DNA from 3 places in the Klebsiella oxytoca genome. Region 1 is predicted to be linked to each of the others. Evidence: predicted binding sites of a transcription regulator. Region 1 holds the regulator's gene; each other region holds the start of a gene.
What was found. Region 1 encodes PurR, which represses purine synthesis genes. Its sites were predicted from a motif close to CANGCAAACGTTTGCNTG; they were not measured.
Positions count from the first base shown of each region.

Region 1 (6,679 bases):
AAAAGCAGTCAGTTCCAAAAGCAAAACCACCGCCAAAACCGCCAGCAAGAAAACGTCGACCTCCAGCCGCACTAAATTAACCGCGTCACGCCAGACCGCCAGCGCCGCCAAAAAATGCGTCCTGCGTAAGGGCTATAAAAAGCTGTGCGCCAGCTCGACAAAGTCGATAGCGGAAAGCAGGATGGCAACGGCGAGCGTGCAGAAAAAGTGCGTGGTGCGTAAAGGCTATAAAACCCGCTGCAAACCTGTTGTCGACGAACCTCTGCTGACCATCGCCGATGCGCATAAGGCCAGGGTACAAAAAGCGCAAACGACCGCCATGTCGAAGCTGATGGATCAGATTGGCAAGCCTTATCGCTGGGGTGGCACCTCCCCGCGCACCGGCTTCGATTGCAGCGGTCTGGTTTATTACGCCTATAAAGATCTGGTCAAAATTCGTATTCCGCGCACGGCGAATGAGATGTATCACCTGCGCGACGCCCGTCCTGTCGATCGCGGCGAACTGCAAAGCGGTGATTTGGTCTTCTTCCGTACCCGCGGCCGCGGTACCGCCGATCACGTTGGCGTCTATGTCGGCAACGGCAAGTTTATCCAGTCGCCGCGCACCGGCCGCGATATTCAGATAACTTCCTTAAGTGAAGACTACTGGGTTCGCCACTACGTCGGCGCGCGCCGGGTCATGACGCCGAAAACCATTCGCTAATCGCGCCCTGTTGCTTTGGCGACAGGGTAACTCTCTCTTTTACCACATCTTTTAATTTGCTACTATTACCTTGCGCAATACAGGGTTATTGCGCGTACTATGCCCAAAATCATTCCGCCGCATCACAAGGCGCTCTTGCGCCTGGAACGGCGCCTGCACGCCCAACCGGTAGACCGGATAAGCGCAGACAGCCGACCAGGATGCAGCAGGAAATATGACGGGTATAACGATAAAAAGGAGAGTAGCAATGTCGTTCGAATTACCTGCATTACCATATGCAAAAGACGCCCTGGCGCCGCACATTTCCGCAGAAACCCTGGAATACCATTACGGTAAACACCACCAGGCATATGTCACCAACCTGAATAACCTGATCAAAGGCACCGCGTTTGAAGGTAAAACCTTAGAAGAGATCGTGCGTTCCTCTGACGGTGGTATCTTCAATAACGCCGCACAGGTCTGGAACCACACTTTCTACTGGAACTGCCTCGCGCCAAACGCGGGCGGCGAGCCGCAAGGTGAACTGGCGGCAGCTATCGCTAAATCCTTCGGCAGCTTTGCTGATTTCAAAGCCAAATTTACCGATGCGGCAGCAAAAAACTTCGGCGCTGGCTGGACCTGGCTGGTGAAAAATGCCGATGGCAGCCTGGCGATTGTCTCCACCAGCAACGCGGGCACGCCGCTGACCAGCGACGCTACTCCGCTGCTGACCGTGGATGTCTGGGAGCATGCCTACTACATCGACTACCGCAACGCTCGTCCAAACTATCTGGAGCACTTCTGGGCGCTGGTAAACTGGAAGTTTGTGGCGGCTAATCTGGCAGCATAAAAGCGAACCGCAGAGGCATTGCTGCTTCTGCGGTTATTTTTCTCACCTTAGAATATTATTGATTGGCGAACGCCTCTTTCGGCTGCGACCGGCCGCTGAACAACACCAGCAGCAGCGCCACGCCGGCAATTATCGCCCCCATCACCGGCACAAACGCATATCCCAGTCCTCCGGAAATTACCGCTCCTCCCGCTGCCGCGCCCAGCGCGTTCCCAAGATTGAAAGCGCCGATATTCACCGAAGATGAGAGCCCCGGCGCTTCATGAGCGACGCGCATCACGCGCATCTGCAAAGGCGGAACTACCGCAAAGGTCGCCGCGCCCCACACAACCATGCTGATGGCCGCGCCCGCCTGTGACTGAGCTAACAGCGGTATCGCCAGCATGATAACCATCAAAAGCAGAAGAAAGCCCTTCAGCGTGCCGGAAACGGAACGGTCGGCAAACTTGCCGCCAAGGTAGTTACCCAGCGAGAAGCCTACGCCAATCAGCACCAGCATCGCGGTAACAAACAGCGGCGAGGCATGAGTGATTGTATGCAGTACGGGGGAAATGTAGGTATACAGCGTGAACATCGCCCCTGCCCCCAGCACGGTCGTCAGCAGCGCCGACAGTACCTGCGGGCGCATCAGCACCGACAGCTCCTGTTTCACGTTCGGGCGCTCGCCGGCGCTGCCCTTCGGTAAAGAGAACCAAAGGCCGATCATTGCCACTACGCCCAGCCCCGCGGTTGCGAGAAACGACATGCGCCAGCCGATAGTTTCGCCAAGCCAGGTCGCTGCGGGAACGCCGCCGATATTAGCAATGGTCAGCCCCATAAACATCGTTGCCACGGCGCTGGCCTGCTTATGTTTTGGCACCACGCTTGCCGCAACCACCGATCCTAAGCCGAAGAATGCGCCGTGATTAAGGCTGGTAATGATACGCGACAGCAGTAGCGTGGTGTAATCAGGTGCGATTGAAGAGAGCACATTGCCGAGAGTAAAAATCGCCATCAAAAAGATCAGCGCATTTCTGCGGGCGCGGTGGGAGAGCAGCAGAGTCATCAGCGGCGCGCCAACCATGACACCGATTGCATAGGCGCTGATCAGCATTCCCGCGGCCGGAATTGAAACATCCACGCCTTTTGCGATAACCGGTAATAACCCCATCGGGGAGAACTCGGTCGTACCGATGCCAAAAGCACCGACCGCCAGCGCGAGCAGGGGAAAATTGATTTTCATGCAAGAACTCCATCAGGCCGCCTTTCGCGACGGCATCTCATCAGAAGTCAAAAGCATGACATCAATCACAGAAAAACAAAAGTAAACGAAATGGCAAAAGATTTTTGCGAAATTGATAATAATGCGCAATGAAAAAGGGAGAGCGACCTCTCCCTTATTGTGAAATTAGTGCAGTACGGCGACCAAACCTGAAGCGACAATCAAACCCAGAACAATAATCGTTGTTGTCAGCGAAAACTTTAAATCTGTATCCATCAATTTTTCCCCCTGATTATCCCCACATGAAAAGTGAGCTTGCTCATTTTTACACAGATTAGCGTAAAAATCTTCCTGGATTTAGGGTGATGCACATTTTTGCTCTTCCCCTTTGCCCCAAGATCGGACAAAATCCCACGCTAATTTGAAAGCGTATCGGCCATTGACCCCTTCCTGTCGTTCTGTGTCGTTTTCCCGACGTGATGCCATGAATAATTTTGGCGTCAGGGTGTGTACAGGCAAACGTTTACGTACCGATAAACAGACGTTCAGGTCAAGGTCTGGAGTGAGAAGTAATGGCAACTATTAAAGATGTAGCGAAACGCGCAAACGTTTCCACTACAACAGTGTCACATGTGATTAACAAAACCCGATTCGTTGCGGAAGAGACGCGCAATGCGGTATGGGCGGCAATCAAAGAGCTGCATTACTCCCCCAGCGCCGTCGCCCGCAGCCTGAAGGTGAATCACACCAAATCTATTGGCCTGCTGGCGACCAGCAGCGAAGCGGCCTATTTTGCTGAAATAATTGAATCCGTTGAGAAAAGCTGCTTTCAGAAGGGTTATACCCTGATTCTTGGCAATGCCTGGAACGATCCGGAGAAACAGCGCGCTTACCTTTCAATGATGGCGCAAAAACGCGTAGATGGCCTGCTGGTGATGTGTTCCGAGTACCCGGAATCGGTGTTAAGCATGCTGGAAGAGTATCGCCACATTCCGATGGTCGTCATGGACTGGGGCGAAGCGAAAGCCGACTTTACCGATGCGGTGATTGATAACGCCTTTGAAGGCGGCTATATCGCCGGTCGCTACCTTGTTGAGCGCGGACATCGCGAGATCGGCGCCATTCCTGGACCTCTGGAACGTAATACCGGCGCAGGTCGACTGGCCGGCTTTATGAAAGCGATGGAAGAAGCGCAGATTAAGATCCCGGAGCACTGGATTGTACAGGGTGATTTTGAACCGGAATCCGGCTACCGCGCCATGCAGCAAATTCTCAGCCAGCATCATCGCCCTACGGCAATTTTCTGCGGCGGGGATATCATGGCGATGGGCGCAATCTGCGCGGCGGATGAAATGGGTCTGCGCGTACCGCAGGATATTTCGCTGATCGGGTATGATAACGTGCGCAACGCCCGCTACTTCAGCCCGGCGCTGACCACTATCCATCAGCCTAAAGACTCTCTGGGCGAAGCGGCCTTCAATATGCTGCTGGACAGAATCGTCAATAAGCGTGAAGTTTCTCAGTCGATTGAGGTTCATCCGCGTCTGGTCGAGCGCCGTTCTGTGGCCGATGGTCCGTTTGTTGATTACCGCCGTTAGTCCTTCCCGCGGCGCCGGTTATTCCGGCGCCCGCAGCCACTCCCGATTTAACGTTTCGCTATCACCAAGATAATCCAGCAACCATAATAGAGCCGGAGAGGCATCGCTTTGCTGCCACGTCAGGCAGCACGCGGCATCCGGGAAAGGATTTTCCAGTTCCAGAGCCGTCCATTCGCCGCTATCAAGCCACGGACGCGCTAAATGCCCGGGCACCATTCCGATGCACAGTCCGGCGGAGAGGCAGGTCTCGGAGGCATCCCAGTCCGGCACAACCACCCTCTTCTGGTTATCCAACAGCCAGGTGGTTCGCTTCGGCAGCGAGCGTGAAGTATCCTCTCTCACCAACGACGGCCAGTTGCGCAACAGATCATCGCTCAGTGGCCCGGCCATTTTTGCCAGAGGATGGTGGCTCGCGACAACGCAGTCCCAGCTCAGCATCCCCATATCGCGAAAGGCATAGCGTCCACCGACCGGAATTGAGCGCGTCGCGCCGATGGCTAACTCCACGCGCCCGTCGGCCAACGCATCCCAGACGCCGTTAAACACCTCCTGAAAAACGATCAGTTCTACGTCATCAAAATGACGATAGAAATCAACGATCATCTGGCGCATACGCGTGGGCTTGACGATGTTATCCACCGCGATAGAGAGCTGCCCGCGCCAGCCGTTAGCTATCTGCTGGCACTGCTGGCGGGTGATCTGCATTTTTTTGATAACAGAGCGCCCCTCTTGTAAAAACCAGACCCCGGCAGGCGTTAATTCCACATCCCGGTGGCGACGTTCAAATAGCGGTACCGCCAGCCACTCCTCCAGCTGGCGTACGGTATAGCTGACCGCCGAGGGGACGCGGTGCAGCTCCTGCGCGGCGGCGCTAAAGCTGCCGTTGCGGGCGACAGCATCGACAACTTCAAGAGAGTATTCAGACCACATTTTCTGCCTGCAAAATTTTTGAATTCACCTGACAAATATTAGCGTTTCACAAGACGTTATGCACTCCCTACACTCTGCGCCATCGTACCTGCATCACTAAAAAGAGAAGATTATGCAACAACCTCGAAAAGGATTTTTAGTCTGGCTGGCCGGATTGAGCGTGCTGGGCTTTCTGGCAACCGATATGTATTTACCGGCATTCGCCGCCATGCAGCAGGATCTGAATACTTCCGCCGCCTCCATCAGCGCCAGCCTGAGCTTATTCCTTGCGGGCTTTGCGCTTGGGCAGCTTTTCTGGGGACCGCTCTCCGATCGTTATGGTCGTAAACCGGTGCTGTTGAGCGGCCTGGCCATATTCGCTATTGGCTGTCTGGGGATGCTATGGGTTCGCGATGCCACGCTGATGCTGGCGCTGCGTTTTATTCAGGCCCTGGGGGTTTGTGCCGCCGCGGTGACCTGGCAGGCGATGGTAACCGATTATTATCCTGCGCAAAAAACCAACCGAATTTTCGCCGCCATTATGCCGCTGGTAGGTTTATCCCCGGCGCTGGCGCCGCTGCTCGGCAGCTGGCTGCTGGTCCACTTCGAATGGCAGGCTATTTTTGCCGTTCTGTTCGCCATTACTCTGCTGCTGATGCTGCCCGCGCTGCGACTGAAACCGGCAAATAAGCCGATTGCTGACGTGCAGCAAAAGCTGACGTTCTTTACGCTGCTGCGTTCGCGCGAATATAGCGGTAACGTCCTGATATACGCCGCCTGCTCCGCCAGCTTTTTTGCATGGCTGACCGGCTCGCCGTTTATTCTGCATGAGATGGGCTATGGTCCTACCGTTATCGGCCTGAGCTACGTGCCGCAAACTATCGCGTTTCTGGTGGGCGGTTATGGTTGCCGCGCGGCGCTGCAAAAATGGCAGGGACAGCAAATTCTTCCCTGGCTACTGGTGATTTTCGCCATCAGCGTAGCCGCCACCTGGCTGGTTGGTCTGCAGGAGAATGCATCGCTCGTTGGCTTAATGATTCCGTTCTGCGCAATGGCAACCGTGAATGGCGGTATTTATCCTATCGTCGTCGCCCAGGCGCTGAAGCCGTTCCCACAGGCAACCGGCCGCGCCGCAGCGTTACAAAATACCTTACAGCTCGGCCTGTGCTTCCTCACCAGTCTGGTGGTTTCCGCGCTGATTGCCACTCCGCTGCAAACCACCACCAGCGCGATGCTTGTCTCCATTGTGCTGGCCGGAATTGGCTACCGCATGCAGTATCGGGCAGGTTCGGTGACAACAGAATCGTCACACGCATAAGGTAAACTACGCATTGGTGTTAAGATCCAGTAATTAGCTTGCTAAGATATTTTTATTGAAAGCCTGTTTTTAGCGGCCTATACTGGATCCCGCATCACATAATTAGAAGGATTAGTTGATT
Region 1 is NZ_CP046115.1:3,055,021-3,061,699, forward strand. It holds gene GJ746_RS14210 (C40 family peptidase) at 1-703, shown strand, start outside; gene sodB (superoxide dismutase [Fe]) at 951-1,532, shown strand; gene GJ746_RS14220 (MFS transporter) at 1,588-2,754, opposite strand; gene GJ746_RS14225 (YnhF family membrane protein) at 2,920-3,009, opposite strand; gene purR (HTH-type transcriptional repressor PurR) at 3,306-4,331, shown strand; gene punR (DNA-binding transcriptional activator PunR) at 4,350-5,261, opposite strand; gene punC (purine nucleoside transporter PunC) at 5,374-6,558, shown strand.

Region 2 (6,679 bases), 970 kb from region 1:
CCTCCCGACGCAACAATCGGACGCTGAGTGGGGTCATGATCAACGCTGATGGTGGTCTGGGGATCCGCGGGATCCGCCATGTGGCCGCCGGGCTGGACCTTTAAGGAGTCATGATGAGCGAACCGATGATTGCCATTATTGGCGGCGGACAAGCCGGAGCGATGGCCGCAGCCGCCCTTCGCCAGCAGGGTTACCATGGCTCCTTGCACCTGTTTTCTGATGAATCCTGTTTACCGTATGAGCGTCCGCCGCTGTCGAAAGCGATGCTGCTGGACGCAACTCCTCAGCTACAGCCGGTGCTACCTGCCAGCTGGTGGCAGGACAACCACGTCGAGTTACATCTCGGTGTGGCGCTGCGTGATATCGATCGCCAGGCGCAGAGCCTGACGCTGGCGGACAATCGCATCTTTCACTGGACGCAGCTGCTACTGGCGACCGGCGCCGCCGCCAGGCCACTGCCGCTGCTCGACGCGCTTGGGGAACGCTGCCTGACCCTGCGTCACGCCGGTGACGCTATGCGGCTGCGCGCGGCGCTGCAGCCCGGGAGCGCTGTGGTCATCGTCGGCGCAGGCACCATCGGCCTTGAGCTGGCCGCCAGCGCTATTCAGCGCGGCTGTCGCGTCACGGTGGTGGAGCAGGCGCCGACGGTAATGGGTCGCAACGCCCCATGGCCGGTCCGCGACTACCTGCTGGCCCGCCATCGCCAGGCCGGAGTAAGGGTGCTGCTGAACAGCGTCATTGAACAGGCGGAACCGGGAACGCCTCTCACCCTGACCTTACAGAGCGGAGAAACCCTGCACGCCGATACGGTGGTGTATGGCATTGGTATCGTGGCTAACGATACCCTCGCCCGCCGCGCCGGGCTGGAAACCGCCAACGGTATCGTCGTGGATGCCGATTGCAGAACCTCAGACCCGGCTATTTTCGCCGCCGGCGATGTGACGCTGACGCGGCAGACGGACGGTTCGCTGGCGCGCGTCGAGAGCTGGGAAAACGCCAATGTTCAGGCTCAGATTGCCGCCGCGGCCATGCTTGGCAGGCCACGGCCTGCCGGGGCTCCGGGATGGTTCTGGACCGATCAGTACCTGGATAACCTGCAGTTTATTGGCGATATGCACGGTGAAAAGTGGTGGTGTCGGGGAACGCCAGCCGATCGCAAAGCGATCTGGTTTCAGCTGCGCGATGGCGCGTTAACCGGTGCGGTTGCCCTCAATCACGGCCGCGAGATCCGCACGCTACGTAAGCTTATCCAGAGTGGTCAACTGGTGAGCGCCGAGGCGCTGTGCAATGAAGCAATACCCTTAAAAACGCGGTAATCCTGCTACTCAGCGGGCCGGAGGATGATGCTAGAACTAACGTGGCGGGAAGCAAAATTGTGTATTACGTTTAAATCACACGTCTCTCATAACGAGCTGATCATGAACACACTACGCTATTTTGATTTTGGTTCCTCCCGCGCCCTGCTGCTATTGATTGCACGTATCGCAGTCGTGGTGCTGTTTATACTTTTTGGCTATCCCAAACTGCTCGGCTTTAGCGGTACGGTGCAGTATATGGCCTCCTCCGGTGCGCCAATGCCAACGCTGGCGGCCGTTATTGCCGTCATTATGGAAGTTCCTGCGGCGATACTGATTGTGCTGGGCTTTTTTACCCGCCCGCTGGCGGTGATCTTTATTTTCTATACCCTGGGTACGGCGGTGATTGGCCATCACTACTGGGATATGACCGGCGATGCGGTATTGCCGAATATGATTAACTTCTGGAAAAACGTCAGCATCGCCGGCGCCTTCCTGCTGCTGGCGATAACCGGACCGGGCGCCATCTCGCTAGACCGTCGGTAATCCGCAGAGACAAAAAAAGGCCGCAATCGCGGCCTTTTTTATCTTAGTGAGGCAATATTACGCGTAAACCGGGAAGCGCGCGCAGATATCCAGCACTTTACCCTTCACGCGCTCAATGACCGCTTCGTCATTGATGTTGTCCAGCACGTCGCACATCCAGCCGGCCAGCTCTTTCACTTCCGCTTCTTTAAAGCCGCGGCGGGTTACTGCCGGAGAACCGATACGGATACCGGAAGTCACAAACGGGCTCTTCGGATCGTTCGGTACGCTGTTTTTGTTGACGGTGATGTTGGCACGGCCCAGAGCGGCGTCCGCTTCTTTACCGGTCAGGTTTTTATCCACCAGATCCAGCAGGAACAGGTGGTTCTCAGTGCCGCCGGAAACCACTTTATAACCGCGGTTCAGGAACACTTCGACCATCGCTTTGGCGTTTTTCGCAACCTGCTGCTGGTAAACCTTGAACTCTGGCTCCATCGCTTCTTTCAGCGCCACCGCTTTTGCCGCGATAACGTGCATCAGCGGGCCGCCCTGCGCGCTCGGGAATACGGCAGAGTTCAGTTTCTTGTACAGCTCTTCGCTACCGCCTTTCGCCAGGATCAGGCCGCCGCGCGGGCCCGCCAGGGTCTTATGGGTAGTGGTAGTCACAACGTGAGCATGCGGAACCGGGTTCGGGTACACGCCAGCGGCAATCAGGCCAGCAACGTGGGCCATGTCGACGAACAGGTATGCGCCAATGCTGTCAGCGATTTCACGCATTTTTGCCCAGTCAACAATACCGGAGTAGGCAGAGAAACCACCGATGATCATTTTCGGTTTATGTTCCTGAGCCTGCTTCGCCATGTCTTCGTAGTCAATTTTACCGGACTCATCAATACCGTAAGGAATGATGTTGTACAGTTTGCCTGAGAAGTTAACCGGAGAGCCGTGAGTCAGGTGGCCGCCCTGCGCCAGGTTCATACCCAGTACGGTATCGCCCGGTTGCAGCAGAGCGGTATAGACCGCGAAGTTAGCCTGGGAGCCGGAGTGCGGCTGCACGTTCGCGTAGTCAGCGCCAAACAGCTCTTTCGCGCGATCAATAGCCAGCTGCTCTACGATATCGACGTATTCACAGCCGCCGTAGTAACGCTTGCCCGGATATCCTTCAGCATATTTGTTGGTCAGCTGAGAGCCCTGCGCCTGCATTACGCGCGGGCTGGTGTAGTTTTCGGAGGCGATCAGTTCGATGTGCTCTTCCTGACGTACTTTTTCTTGCTCCATAGCCTGCCATAGTTCGGCATCATAATCGGCAATGTTCATTTCACGCTTTAACATCCGCATCTCCTGACTCAGCTAACAATAGAATTTCGGCCTTAAAAGGCGGTCCATTTGGACAACGGCCCACAGTATAACTGAATCATTCTGTGATAACAGGTCTTGACAAAGGAAATTACGCAAACGATTGGCTCCGCATTACACAAGGCTTTGAGCAATAAAGCACCTTCGATTACCAGCGGATTTCTTTTCAGGTTTGTGATGCAAAAAATTCATCTTGTAACCACCACAAGCGAAGTATTAAAGAACCATTTACAAAGCAGGGTTATTTTTATAAGATGCATTTAAAATACATCATTAAGATAACATACAAGGAAGCCGCCATGCTCGACGCGCAAACCATCACTACGGTGAAAGCCACCATTCCCCTGCTGGTTGAAACGGGCCCGAAACTGACCGCCCATTTTTACGACCGCATGTTTGCTCATAATCCGGAACTCAAAGAAATCTTTAATATGAGCAACCAGCGCAATGGCGATCAGCGGGAGGCGCTGTTCAACGCTATTGCCGCCTACGCCAGTAACCTGGAGAACCTGCCTACCCTGCTGCCGGCAGTTGAAAAAATCGCCCAGAAACACACCAGCTTCCAGATCCAGCCGGAACAGTACAACATTGTCGGTACCCACCTGTTGGCGACTCTGGACGAGTTGTTCAGTCCGGGCCAGGAAGTGCTGGATGCCTGGGGAAAGGCCTATGGCGTGCTGGCTGACGTCTTTATTAAACGTGAAGCGCAAATCTACAGCGAAAGCGCCAGCAAAACCGGCGGCTGGGAAGGTACCCGTGCGTTCCGCATCGTCAGGAAAACGCCGCGCAGTGCGCTCATTACCAGCTTCGAGTTTGAACCGGTAGACGGCGGCGCGGTAGCTGACTATCACCCGGGTCAATATCTCGCCGTCTGGCTGAAGCCGGAAGGTTTTCCGCATCAGGAAATTCGCCAGTACTCTCTGACCCGTAAGCCCGATGGCAAAGGCTATCGTATCGCGGTTAAGCGTGAAAACGGCGGTCAGGTCTCAAACTGGCTGCATCATTCAGCGAAAGAAGGCGACGTTATTTATCTGGCCGCACCGGCAGGCGATTTCTTCCTCAACGTCGAACCACAAACGCCGGTCACGCTGCTTTCCGGCGGCGTCGGCCAGACGCCGATGCTGGCGATGCTGGATGTACTGGCAAAAGCGCAGCATCCGGCGCAGGTAAACTGGTTCCATGCGGCAGAAAACGGCGACGTACACGCCTTCGCAGATGAAGTTAAGGCGCTGGGTGAAGCCCTGCCGAAATTTACTTCTCACGTCTGGTACCGCAGCCCGAGCGAAGCGGACCGTGAATCCGGCGCGTTTAACAGCGAAGGTTTGCTGGATTTATCGGCCCTGGCCGACCAGATTCGCGACCCGCAGATGCAGTTCTATCTGTGTGGCCCGGTGGCGTTTATGCAGTTTGCCGCGAAGCAGCTGGTAGAGCTGGGAGTGAACAGCGAGAACATTCATTACGAGTGCTTCGGCCCGCATAAGGTGCTGTAACCGAAGAGACGGATGCAGGCGGCCCGAAAGTTGCCGGGCCGCCATCCATTTGCAGCTTAAATCGCCGCGTCATCTTCTTCGCCGGTACGGATACGGATCACGCGCGCGACATCGAAAACAAAAATTTTCCCGTCGCCGATTTTGCCGGTCTGCGCCGTACGGATAATAGTATCCACGCAGGTGTCGACGATATCATCGGTAACGACAATTTCGATTTTCACTTTCGGCAGAAAATCCACCATGTACTCCGCGCCGCGATACAGCTCGGTATGCCCCTTCTGACGGCCAAAGCCTTTCACTTCCGTTACCGTCATCCCGGTGATGCCGACTTCGGCCAGCGCTTCACGCACGTCATCCAGTTTGAAAGGTTTAATAATTGCATCAATCTTTTTCATGGTGTTCCTGTCTTAGTCGCGTAACCGGTTGCTAACCGTATCATAACTTGCGTGATGATGCCGAGCTACTCTTTAAAGTCGGCTGCATCCAGCTCGTGGCGCGACAACAGCTTATAAAATTCGGTGCGATTGCGCCCCGCCATCCGCGCCGCATGCGTCACGTTGCCCTTAGTAATCTGCAGCAGCTTGCGCAGGTAATTTAGCTCAAACTGATTCCTCGCCTCGACAAACGTCGGCAGGGCGGTGTTTTCGCCTTCCAGCGCCTGCTCCACCAGCGCGTCGCTAATCACCGGCGATGAAGTCAGCGCCACGCACTGCTCGATAACGTTCACCAGCTGGCGCACGTTACCCGGCCATTTGGCGGCCATCAGACGCTTCATCGCATCCGTTGAGAAAGCGCGGACAAAGGGTTTGTGGCGATCGGCAGACTGGCGCAGCAGGTGGTTAGCCAACAGCGGGATATCTTCCGTACGCTCGCCCAGCGGCGGGATTTTCAGACCTACCACATTCAGACGGTAAAACAGATCTTCGCGAAACTCGCCGCGCGCCATGGCCTTCGGCAGGTCGCGATGGGTGGCAGAAATAATCCGTACATCAATGTCGATATCGCGGTTGCTGCCCAGCGGGCGAACTTTACGCTCCTGAAGAACGCGCAGCAGTTTTACCTGTAACGCCACCGGCATATCGCCGATTTCATCGAGAAACAACGTCCCGCCTTCAGCGGCCTGAAAAAGTCCTTCACGGTTGCTGACCGCACCGGTAAAAGCGCCACGCGCGTGACCAAACAGCTCCGATTCCAGCAGCTGTTCGGGGAGCGCGCCGCAGTTAATGGCGATAAATGGTTTATCGCGACGCGGGCTGGCATTATGGATAGCCTGAGCGACAATCTCTTTCCCGGTCCCGCTCTGGCCGTTAATCAGCACGCTGACGTCCGATTGCGCCACCATTCCGGCCTGCTCCAGCAGGCGCTCCATCAGCGGACTGCGGGTGACAATCGCCCGCCGCCAGCTCTCATCGGTTGTCGGCGCGCTCTGCTCCAGAGCGTCATCAATCGCCTTATACAGGGCGTCTTTATCTACCGGCTTGGTCAGAAAACTAAACACGCCCTGCTGCGTTGCCGCGACGGCATCCGGAATGGAGCCATGTGCGGTCAGGATAATCACCGGCATTCCCGGCTGCACCTTCTGGATTTCACTGAACAGCTGCAGGCCATCCATCTCGTCCATCCGCAGATCGCTGACCACCAGATCCACTTTGTCACGGCCCAGCGTGCGCAGCGCTTCCGGCCCGCTCTCTGCGGTCAGCACGCTGTATCCTTCGCTGACAAGGCGCATGCCCAGCAGCTTCAGCAGCCCCGGATCGTCATCCACCAGAAGCAGGCGGGCGGGTTTACGGATCGTCATGAACCACCTCCGGGACTTTATCGCTGCCGTGCCCGGCATCGGAGCTGAAATTCCCGCCGGGTTTACGGCTGGAGAGCTGGCGTTCGATGTCGGTAAGATTCTCCAGCTTGCGGGTCGTCAGTTCCAGCTGGCTGCGTAACTCGATTTCCTGCTGGCGCAACGTCTCCAGCTCCGCGTCGCTGGACTGCTGCAGTCTGGCGTAGCGGGAACGCTCG
Region 2 is NZ_CP046115.1:4,021,773-4,028,451, forward strand. It holds gene hcaB (3-phenylpropionate-dihydrodiol/cinnamic acid-dihydrodiol dehydrogenase) at 1-104, shown strand, start outside; gene hcaD (phenylpropionate dioxygenase ferredoxin reductase subunit) at 114-1,316, shown strand; gene GJ746_RS18690 (DoxX family protein) at 1,419-1,841, shown strand; gene glyA (serine hydroxymethyltransferase) at 1,899-3,152, opposite strand; gene hmpA (NO-inducible flavohemoprotein) at 3,476-4,666, shown strand; gene glnB (nitrogen regulatory protein P-II) at 4,723-5,061, opposite strand; gene glrR (two-component system response regulator GlrR) at 5,127-6,464, opposite strand; gene qseG (two-component system QseEF-associated lipoprotein QseG) at 6,451-6,679, opposite strand, start outside.
Region 2: the regulator PurR is predicted to act here: its motif matches at 3,269-3,286, upstream of glyA (serine hydroxymethyltransferase).

Region 3 (6,679 bases), 770 kb from region 1:
GTGATTGAACTGCTGGCGCAAGCGCAGTGCGAAGATGGCTACTTAAATACGTGGTACACCGTCAAAGAACCGGGTCAGCGCTGGACTAACCTTGCGGAATGCCACGAGCTCTACTGCGCCGGGCATCTTTTTGAAGCCGCGGTCGCTTTTTACAACGCCACCGGTAAACGACGTTTGCTGGAAATTGCCTGCCGCTTTGCCGACTACATTGCTACCGTCTTCGGGCCTAATCCCGGACAGCTTCGCGGCTATCCCGGACACCCGGAAATCGAACTGGCGCTGATGCGCCTGTATGAAGTCACCCGGGAACCCCGCTATCAGGCACTGGCCTGCTTCTTCGTCGAGGAGCGTGGCAAGCAGCCCTACTATTACGATATTGAGTTCGAAAAACGCGGCGGCACCCGGCACTGGATCGGCTGGGGCGACGCCTGGCCGGGAATGATAAAAGATAAAACTTACACTCATGCGCACAAACCGCTCTCCGAACAGCACGAAGCGGTCGGCCATGCCGTACGTTCGGTCTACCTGATGACCGGCCTGGCGCATATCGCCCGCATAACGCGTGACGAAGAGAAACGACAGACCTGCCTGCGAGTCTGGAACAACATGGTACAGCGGCGGATGTATATCACCGGAGGAATCGGCTCGCAGGGGATCGGCGAAGCTTTTACCAGCGACTACGATTTACCCAACGATACTGCCTACGGCGAGAGCTGCGCATCAATTGGCCTGATGATGTTCGCCCGTCGGATGCTGGAAATGAAAGGCGATGCGCACTATGCCGACGTGATGGAACGCGCTTTTTACAATACGGTACTCGGCGGGATGGCGCTGGACGGTAAACACTTTTTTTATGTTAACCCGCTGGAAACTTACCCGAAAAGCATCCCGCATAATCATATTTATGACCATATCAAACCGGTTCGCCAGCGCTGGTTTGGCTGCGCCTGCTGTCCGCCGAACATCGCACGCACGCTGGTGGCAATCGGTCACTACCTGTTTACGCCACGCCGTGACGCGCTGTTTATCAATTTCTACGCCAGGAGCGAAGCGCAGTTCACCATTAACGACCAGCGGCTGATGCTAAAAATCAGCGGTAACTATCCGTGGGATGACGAGGTTAACATCACATTCAGCCACCCGCAGGCCGTTCAGCATACGCTGGCGCTGCGTCTGCCGGAGTGGTGCGAAGCCCCGCTGGTGCTCGTCAACGGGGATGCCGCACAGGGCGAAACGCTGAAAGGCTATCTGCATATTACACGCCAGTGGCGACAGGGAGACGTTATTACGCTGCGTCTGCCGATGACTATTCGCCGCGTCTACGCTAACCCGCTGGTGCGCCACAATGCGGGTAAAGTCGCCATTCAGCGCGGACCGCTGGTTTACTGCCTGGAAGAGGCGGATAACGGTGCCGAACTGCACAATCTGTCGCTGCCGAAAGAGAGCGTACTGCATGCAACCCGGGGCACAGGCTTACTAAAGGACAAAATAGTGCTGCAGGCGGAGGGACTTCGCCTGCTGACCGCGCAGGAGGATAAACCGCTGTACAGCTTCGACCAGCGCCAGACGGAGGTGGAGAAACAGACCTTAACCTTCATTCCATGGTTCAGCTGGGCCAACCGTGGCGAAGGCGAAATGCGGATTTGGCTCAACGAGGCCTGACCTCTATAAACAAAAAGCCCGCGGCCATCAGACCGCGGGCTTTTAACAAATCAAAGGATTACCCTTCGTTGTGCATCTCTAAATTTTCGACTTCGTTCTGCAGCTGAACCGCTTTCGCATCGTCGTTACGCAGGGAGTCGAGATAATCCAGATACTGCTGATCGACATCTTTAGTCACGTAGATACCGTTGAACACCGAGCACTCAAACTGCTGAATATCCGGATTCTCAGCGCGAACCGCGTCAATCAGATCGTCCAGATCCTGGAAAATCAAGCCATCTGCACCGATGATCTGGCGAATCTCATCGACTTCACGCCCGTGAGCAATCAGCTCGTTGGCGGTCGGCATATCGATGCCATACACGTTCGGGAAGCGAATTTCCGGCGCAGCGGAAGCCAGATACACTTTCTTCGCTCCGGCTTCGCGCGCCATTTCGATAATCTGCTCAGAAGTAGTGCCGCGGACGATGGAGTCGTCCACCAGCAGCACGTTCTTATCGCGGAATTCGGCGCGGTTGGCGTTCAGCTTACGGCGCACGGACTTACGGCGCAGCTGCTGGCCCGGCATGATAAAGGTGCGGCCAACGTAGCGGTTTTTAACAAAACCCTGGCGATACGGCTTGTCGAGGATACGGGCAATTTCCAGCGCGATATCGCAGGAGGTTTCCGGAATAGGAATAACCACGTCGATATCCAGATCTTCCCACTCGCGGGCAATCTTCTCGCCAAGCTTCGTGCCCATATTGACGCGGGCGCTGTAAACGGAAATTTTGTCGATGAAGGAGTCCGGACGCGCAAAGTAGACGTACTCGAACAGGCACGGGTTGCTGACCGGGTTCTCTGCGCACTGGCGAGTAAACAGCTGGCCTTTTTCGGTGATATACACCGCTTCGCCAGGCGCTACGTCGCGCAGAAATTCAAAGCCCAGCGTATCCAGCGCCACGCTTTCCGAGGCGACCATATACTCGGTGCGGCCATCGCCGATATCGCGCTTGCCCAGCACCAGCGGGCGGATGCCGTTCGGGTCGCGGAAGGCGACCATACCGTGGCCGATAATCATCGCCACGCAGGCGTAAGCGCCGCGAATCTGACGGTTAGTGGCGGCAATCGCCGCAAAAATGTTGTCTGCTTCCAGCGGATAATTGCGGAAATTGTCCAGCTCGCTGGCGAAGATATTCAGCAGAATTTCGGAATCAGAGGTGGTGTTGATGTGGCGGCGTTTTTCTTCAAACAGCTTTTTACGCAGCTCGTGAGCGTTAGTCAGGTTACCGTTGTGCGCCAACGTAATGCCGTACGGCGAGTTGACGTAAAAAGGCTGAGCTTCGGAGGCGCTGGAGCTGCCAGCCGTCGGGTAACGAACGTGACCAATACCCATATTGCCCTGCATACGCTGCATATGACGAGCTTCAAATACGTCGCTCACCAGTCCGTTCGCCTTACGCAAACGGAAACAGTTGTTCGCATCAATGGTAATGATGCCTGCGGCATCCTGGCCACGATGCTGAAGCACCGTTAACGCGTCATAAATCGACTGGTTTACCGGCATAACACCGGCGATACCGACAATACCGCACATACGTCTTTTCCTCGTTAAGCTACATCCCAACGCTTATGCTTTGGGCAAGAAACTTGACGAGCTCTGCAGATAGTCAAAGAACCATCTGATAACGAAACTGAACTGCGGGATAAGCTCAGACTTTTGCCAGTCTTCGCTTTTCGCCATGCTGGTAAAGCTATCGAGAAAGAACAGAATCGCTGAGACGATTAGTACCCCACGCAGGGCGCCAAAGCAGATCCCTAACACCCTGTCGGTACCCGACAGGCCGGTTTTTTCCACCAGCTGGCCTATCACAAAGTTAACGATAGCGCCGACGATAAGCGTCGCGATAAACAGTATCGCGATAGCAATCCCATTTCGGACCAGTTCGTCTTCAAAGCCCGTGAACCAGACAGCCAGGTAAGTGTAGTAATGACTGGCAACAAAGAAAGCGCATCCCCAGGTTACCAGTGATAAAGCTTCACGAACAAAGCCGCGGATCAGGCTGACCAAAGAGGAAAAACCAATCACCGCAATTATGGCGTAATCAATCCAGACCATATACGTCCCACGATTTTACGCCCTGTCGTCCGGTTCGGGGCGCATTCTAACAGAAAAAGAAAACGTTTGCGTAGGGATTTCCGTGCCCTACATAAATAAAAATGGCGCTGAAAAAACATTCAACGCCATACTGCCTTTCGCCTCTTCAGGGCGCGTCAGACAGGGGTTTCAGCACTCTTCCGTTTTAAAAAAGAGAGCGTTAGTTTGGGCTATAGCCCATGACCACACCGCTGAGTCCCGAAAGCTGCTTCAGTTCACCAAGCTGGCCTTTCAGCTTATCTTTCGAGGTATCTGGCCCCACGAGGATACGGGTGATTTTACCCTGCACCGGCGTTGAAGGCGACGTGTAAACCTTAAAGCCGGAAGCGCGCAGTTTACTCACAATCTCGTTGACCTTATCGGCGTTCTTGAGCGCCCCCAGCTGTACAACGTAGGCCTTACCGGTCGGCGCCGGAATTTCGGCCTGCTGCTGTGGTTTAGGCGGCGGCGTCTGCGCCGCGACCTGCTGCTGCGGCTGTGGCTGCGCTTTCTCAACCGGCTTCGGCTTAGGTTTCGGCTGTGGCTTAGGCGTCACAACCGGCTCCTGGGCCACTGCAAAACTATTGTTGTTCACCGGTATCCGCGACGGATCCAGCGATGGCGCGGCGGCATCGCCGGCTCTTACCTCTTCAGCCGCCCCTTCCGGAGGCTGAGAAGGCAACGCCTGAGTCGCTGCTGGTAGCATATCCGGCTCATCGCGGTCCCCCGGCTTTGGCACCAGAGGGATCGCAGCGAACTCATCCTGATAATGTTTTTTCTGCCCATCCAGCAGCCCTGGCAGGATAATCACCCCCAGCGCCACCAGTACAATTGTCCCGACTAAACGGTTCTGAAACTTACTCGCCACCGATTCTCCCCGCGTCTATCTCTTCCATTACATGCGCTACCGTGTGGAATGAACCACAGACCAGCACCGTATCTTCAGGCCTGGCATCCGCCATTGCGGCATGCCACGCCTGCGCAACGCTGATATAAGCTTTGCCTGCGCGTAAATGTTCCAGCAGCTGCTCCGCCGTAGCGCCGCGCGGCCCTTCCAGCGGTGCGCAGTACCACGCGTCAACTTCCGCCTGCAAATTTGCCAGCGTACCTGCGATATCCTTATCATGCAGCATACCAACAACCGCCAGCACGCGCCCCGTTTTCGATAAGGTTTTGAGACGGCCGGCGAGATATGCCGCCGCGTGCGGGTTATGGGCAACGTCAAGGATCAGCCGCGGATGGTGGCTGATTATCTGGAAACGTCCCGGCAGCATCGCATTCTGAATGCCGTCGCGAATCGCCTGCTCACTCACCTTAAGCCCGCTGGCGCGTATAGCGGCGAGCGCGGTTGCCGCGTTCGGCATCGGCACCTGCGGCAGCGGCAGGTCGTTCAACGCGCCGAGCCTATCGTGGAAGGACCAGCTTTGTTCCCCGGCGTCATACCGCCAGTCAACGTTGCGGCGCAGGAGCTGCGCGCCTTTTTCGCTCGCCACCTCGGCAATGGTCTGCGGCATATCGGGCTCACCGACGATAGCCGGTTTACCGGCGCGGAAAATACCCGCTTTTTCCCGGCCGATGCTTTCGCGATCGGGCCCCAGCCAGTCCGTATGATCGAGCGCGATACTGGTCACTACCGCCGTATCAGCATCGACGATATTGGTCGCATCAAGCCGGCCGCCAAGGCCCACCTCAAGAATCACCACATCCAGCTGCGCCTGCTGAAACAGCCACAGCGCGGATAACGTACCAAACTCAAAATAGCTCAGGGAAATCTCGCCGCGCGCGGCCTCAATTTCGGCAAAAGAGGTCGTATGCGCCAGCTCCGACAGCTCTTCCCCCTGTATGCGCACCCGCTCGGTGTAGCGCACCAGATGCGGTGAGCTGTACACACCAACTTTAAAACCCGCCGCCATCAGTACCGATTCCAGGGTACAGCAGGTGGTGCCTTTACCGTTGGTTCCCGCCACCGTAAACACAAACGGCGCCGGTTTTAACACCGCCATCCGCTTCGCTACCTCGCTGACGCGCGCCAGCCCGAGATCGATAGTTTTGCTGTGCAGATGCTCCAGATAAGAAAGCCACGTAGCCAGGGGCGACGTGGCCTGAGGAATAGGTTGTTTTTCCATGATGTCCGGCAAGCGTTAAGATAACTATGCGTATAAAAAAGGGCAGCGCCGTCAGGCCTGCCCTCTCCATTATCAGGCCTCTGGTTCCTGATCCGGCACCGGTGGCACCACCTCGCCTTCGTGAACGGGTTCCGGATTTGGCGCCGGAAGGTTCATTAGCTTCGCCAGTATACTGGCCAGCTTCAGACGCATTTCCGGGCGGCGAACGATCATATCGATCGCCCCTTTCTCAATCAGGAACTCACTGCGCTGGAATCCCGGCGGCAGCTTCTCACGAACGGTCTGTTCGATAACGCGAGGACCGGCAAAACCGATCAGCGCTTTCGGCTCCGCGATGTTCAAATCGCCCAGCATCGCAAAGCTCGCCGATACGCCGCCCATGGTTGGGTCGGTCAGCACGGAGATATATGGCAGCCCGCGCTCCTGCATTTTCGCCAGCGCAGCAGAGGTTTTCGCCATCTGCATCAGCGACATCAGCGCTTCCTGCATACGCGCGCCGCCGGATGCAGAGAAGCAAATCAGCGGGCAGTTGTCTTCCAGTGCCTGTTCAACCGCACGAACAAAGCGCGCGCCGACCACGGAACCCATTGAACCACCCATAAAGGAGAATTCGAAAGCAGCGGCAACAACCGGCATCTCATGCAGGGTGCCTTTCATCACCACCAGCGCGTCTTTTTCGCCAGTCTCTTTCTGGGCTGATGCCAGACGGTCTTTATACTTTTTCGAATCGCGGAACTTCAGCACATCTTTCGGCTCGAGCTCGCTTCCCAGTTCC
Region 3 is NZ_CP046115.1:3,829,684-3,836,362, forward strand. It holds gene GJ746_RS17770 (glycoside hydrolase family 127 protein) at 1-1,662, shown strand, start outside; gene purF (amidophosphoribosyltransferase) at 1,721-3,238, opposite strand; gene cvpA (colicin V production protein) at 3,272-3,760, opposite strand; gene dedD (cell division protein DedD) at 3,960-4,646, opposite strand; gene folC (bifunctional tetrahydrofolate synthase/dihydrofolate synthase) at 4,636-5,904, opposite strand; gene accD (acetyl-CoA carboxylase, carboxyltransferase subunit beta) at 5,977-6,679, opposite strand, start outside.
Region 3: the regulator PurR is predicted to act here: its motif matches at 3,816-3,833, upstream of cvpA (colicin V production protein).